DNA from 2 places in the Vagococcus sp. AM17-17 genome. Region 2 is predicted to be linked to the other one. Evidence: riboswitches for the same ligand, from Rfam matches in the RefSeq annotation. Region 2 holds a riboswitch; the other holds the start of a gene.
What was found. A riboswitch is a leader RNA that binds a small molecule or an ion and turns the genes downstream of it on or off. The one in region 2 is predicted to bind lysine.
Positions count from the first base shown of each region.

Region 1: linked by a shared signal. The riboswitch ahead of DW196_RS08720 (ABC transporter permease subunit) and the one ahead of DW196_RS05285 (aspartate kinase) in region 2 are both predicted to bind lysine.

Region 1 is NZ_QRJY01000008.1:29,614-32,037, reverse strand. Features, by position in the region: gene DW196_RS08720 (ABC transporter permease subunit) at 1-1,404, opposite strand, end outside; lysine riboswitch at 1,492-1,666, opposite strand; gene DW196_RS08715 (EamA family transporter) at 1,821-2,424, shown strand, end outside.
Region 2 is NZ_QRJY01000002.1:300,969-303,392, reverse strand. Features, by position in the region: gene DW196_RS05295 (LPXTG cell wall anchor domain-containing protein) at 1-71, shown strand, start outside; gene DW196_RS05290 (hypothetical protein) at 131-661, opposite strand; lysine riboswitch at 912-1,089, shown strand; gene DW196_RS05285 (aspartate kinase) at 1,164-2,378, shown strand; gene dapA (4-hydroxy-tetrahydrodipicolinate synthase) at 2,397-2,424, shown strand, end outside.

The DNA.
Region 1 (2,424 bases), on a different contig from region 2:
TGTTTTAGCCTGGAAGAACAACTCAGTGACAGCAATCACGTTTAATACAGAGGTATCTTTAATATTGATGACAAACTCATTCCCCATAGCAGGTAGAATATTTCTAAATACTTGTGGAATCACGACGTTGACCATTGTTTGACCGTGTGTCATTCCAATAGCAGATGCTGCTTCAAATTGTCCTTTATCAACAGAGAAGATACCACCACGTACGATTTCAGTCATGTAAGCCCCAGTATTGATTGATACAATAAATAATGCTGCTGCAAGAGGATTCATATCAATCCCAAATGCTTGAGAAGAACCATAGTAAATCACCATTGCTTGAACGATCATTGGCGTTCCTCTAAAAATTTCGATATAAATTGAAAATAGAGTATTTAATAATTTAAATAAGATTTTGTTCACCATATTTTTTGGCGTGGGAATGGTTCTAAATAAGCCAATCCCTAATCCAATGAATGTTCCAACAATTGTTCCCACCAGTGAAATTAAAAGCGTTACTCCAGCACCTTTTAAGAACATTTGCCAGTTTTCTTTGACGATTTTGACAATCCAATTTTCATTTGACTGTGAATCAGGTTGTTCACTAATGGCAATATCCATAAAATTGTCTCGTTCAGTTTGATTTATTCCAGCTAAAATATCATTAATTTTTGCGATATCTTGGCTGCCTTTTTTTACACCGATAGAAACAGATGTATCATCACGATTTGTTTTAAAGCCTTGGCCATCTTTAAAATCAATCATTTTAAAATTAGGATTTACTTTTTGGGCGGTGATTCCCTCTGGTTTTTCTGAAACATAGGCATCAATTTTTCCGGATTGAAGTGCCACACGCATAGCAGAAAAATCATCCATGGCAGTTTGTTTTGAGACACCTTCGATTTGATCAATCACAGAATAGTGAAATGTATTTAATTGGGCAGTAACTTTTGCCCCTTCAAAATCTTTCAGACTTTTGGCATTGGCATATTTTCCATCTTTTGCAACGACTAAGACTAAGTTTGAGTGATAATAGTCATTGGTAAAGTCGATGGTTTTTTTTCGTTCTTCAGTGGGAGACATACCAGCGATAATAGCATCTACTTTTCCAGAAGTTAAAGCAGGAGCTAAACCGTCCCAAGCTGTTTTGTAAATGACCAGTTCTTTTCCTAAGCCTTCAGCAACACGTTTTGCGATCATGACATCATAGCCGTTTGCGTACTCGTTTCCTCCTTGGATTTTAACAGCGCCATTGTTGTCATTTTGTTGTGTCCAGTTGAATGGAGGATAGCCTGCTTCCATTCCCACGACAAATTTATCATCATTTGCCTCCACTTTTGGTGTCAGCATGATTAGACTAATAAACATAAATAATAGTGCAATAAGGACATGATTGGTCGAACGATTGTTTGTTTGCATGATAATTCTCCTTTTGTTTTAGATAAATAAAAAAGCAACCTCGTAAATAGAGGTTGCTTGTGATGAAGTCAGATTAACAGTAAGTTATCTAATCATAGCGCATCTTAGTTTTAACTAAGACAGTTCTATAGTTATTCACTATAGCCCCAACATGATAAGCGAGGAACTTTATCACATTTCGGCAATCTTCCCTGTGCATTAGTGTCAACGTAATCCTCTACTCGACTAATGTTATTGATAGACTGCAACCTCTAGATTTATAATATTCGGTTATTTTTTCTTAATATGTCTAACACTATATCATACCTTTTTCAAAAAGTCATGACTTTTCACGAAAATTTTATTTGACCAAGTCACGTTAATTCGTTATTTTTAGACAAGTAAGTATGATAGAAAAATTGAGGGAGACGAAAAATATGTGGTTTATGTCAGCGCTGGTAGCTGTCTTTGCATGGGGGACAGCAGATTTATTTTATAAACTGGGAAACAATGAAAAAGATAAGTATAGTGCACAAAAAACAGTGGTCATTGTGGGATTAGTGATGGGACTTCATGCCTTTTTCTACTATTATTTGTATTTGGGTGTGAGTTTTGAATGGAAAAATTTATTGATTTATTTACCTGTGTCGTCCATGTATATTTTATCAATGGCGATCGGTTATGTGGGGCTTCGTTATATAGAGCTGAGTGTGTCTTCACCGATAAGTAATTCTTCAGGAGCAGTGTCAGCTTTATTAATGTTTCTGATATTAGGAGCGAAAATGGTGTGGATTCAATTTATTGCTGTGGCAGTTATTTCAGTCGCTATTTTTATGTTGTCTGTTTATGAAAAGCAAGAAGTTGATCATGAGTTAAAAGTATCAGGCAATGTGGTCGATAAAAAATATCAGAAAAGTGCACTTGCGATTATTTTTCCAATACTTTACTGCGTGATTGATGGATTGGGGACATTTTTGGATGGGTATTATTTAGATTATGCGGAAATTTTACCTGAAAACCAAGCCAACATGAGTTATGAAT
Region 2 (2,424 bases):
ATGTTGGATTACAGTTAATAGCTGTAGTGTCATTACTTATGACTGTTATATTGATAAAACGAAAATCATAAAAACTAAAATAAAAAGAGAGTCGCAACCAGTTCATTTTAGTTCTGACTCTCTTTTATACCTATTCTGAAAATGTCACAGATAGTGTGGCTTCTGGATCGATACTGGTTAATAATCTTTGATAATAATCTGTTGCTTGATCTTTTAACCATTCTTTATTCATATCAATGTATTTAACTAATGTATCATCACTCATCGCGTTGTTTGATAACTCGTGAGTGTCGATGTCTTCAGTAATGAAACTGAGAATGTCATTCTTACTGTTGACTACTTCAAAACTTGGGTTACTAATCCCCACCACGATAAATTCTGGAATGGCGATGTTGTATGTGTTTTGTAAACCGGGTGCTTTTTGTATCGTCACGTCATTGCCATCAAGTCCTAATTTTGCTTCAAAAGTTCCTTTGACATATGTTGTTTTTTCACTAAAAGGAACGTCCATTCCTAAAAATGTTTTCACCTGACTTTTATCGTAAATATCTGTCACGCTCAGTCCTAGTATCGCCACTTGACTGCGTTTAGTCATGGCATTGACAACTTGTATTTCAGATGTTTTCGATTTGGTATGCCAAATCGAACCATTACCTGACATTAATCCAATAACCCACGTTCCAAGTAGTAGTGCTACAAAGCAAAAAATAGCCCATATATGAACTTTTAGTTTAAAAAATTTTCGAATAATCAGTCACACATCCTTTTTGGTTTATTATACTATAAAAAAACATTTTGTTGATGAAATAACATTTAAATTTTATCTTCTCATTTTTTCTCAGACAATTTTTATCATTATACTTGTCATAAGAGAATTGATTTGCTATAATCATAAACAATAATTAAATAAAAGTTAGAGATGAGGCGCATTGATCATTATTAGATAAGGTTTGGAATCTGCAAGATACCTTATTGAAAGGGTGATATGCCGAAATGTATATGTTATTGCAGTAGCATATGCGTTGGATTTGTAGTTAATAGCTATAAGTCTGTCATTATTTTCAAAAATAATGGGGTGCATCGCTTGTAGATAGTTAAGACAAGTTCATGCCTGTGAACTTGTCTTTTTTATTTTTCGATGCCGATATAGGAGGAAAAATAAAATGACAAAAAGAAGTGTCATTAAATTTGGTGGAACATCGGTCGGAGATTTTTCAAAAATTAAAAACATTGCAAAATATCTAGCAAATCGTGCCAATAATGGTGAGGAATTAGTTGTCGTTGTTTCTGCGATGGGGAAAACGACAGATGAGTTGTTAAAAAATGTTGATTTGTTATCCAAGGAACCAGACCAATATGATTTAGCCCTACTTCTAACTACTGGAGAACAACAAACGATTTCTTACTTAGCTATTGCGCTAAAAGAGCTTGATGTCAAGGCAAAAGCGATGACAGGATTTCAAGCAGGGATAAAAACAAAAGGGCATTACATGAAGAGTAAGATACTAGAAGTCGATAATGAAGCTTTTAAGAAAGCGTTCTGTTCAAATAAGGTGGTTGTTGTAGCGGGTTTTCAAGGGATGAATGCAGATGGCGAGTTAACAACGCTTGGTCGTGGAGGAAGTGACACAACAGCTGTTGCCATTGCATCATCTTTAGAAACATCTTGCGAAATTTATACAGATGTTGCAGGAGTGTATGGCACGGACCCACGAATATATCCAGCAAAACGAATAGATGTTGTGAGTTTTGAAGAAATGATGGAAATGAGCGCATTAGGCGCTGGCGTACTTGAAACAAGAAGTGTTGAAATTGCTAAAAATTATCATGTACCCATTTATTTAGGACAAACATTATCAGATGAAAGAGGGACTTGGATTATGCCACAAAAAGATATATTAGAGAAAAAATTAGAGAAAAAAGCAGTAACAGGTGTTGCACTTGATAAAGACATGCATTATGTCACATTTAGCTATCCAGAAAATGATGCCACTTTATTGAAACAATTGTTTATTTTATTAGAAAAAGAAGAAATTAATATAGATATGATTTCTCAAATTGTCAATGAAGACGGGTTGCAATTGTCGTTTACGATGAAAGACACAGATACGGTCGAATTAAAACATATATTTGATACGTTACACAAAGAATTTACTGAATTAAATTACGTGGTGAAATCAGACTATGTTAAAGTATCCGTGATTGGTTCAGGCATGCGAGATATGTCTGGTGTTGCAAGTAAAGTATTTATGACATTGTTAGAAAATGATATTGAATTTTATCAAGTAACCACCTCTGAAATTAGTATTTCTTATGTCGTGGATCAGACAAATGGTGTGTTAGCAGTTGAAAAATTATGTGAAGCGTTTGGGTTATAAAAGAGAGGAGAATGAATGATGACCCCATTATTTAAAGGTGCAGCTG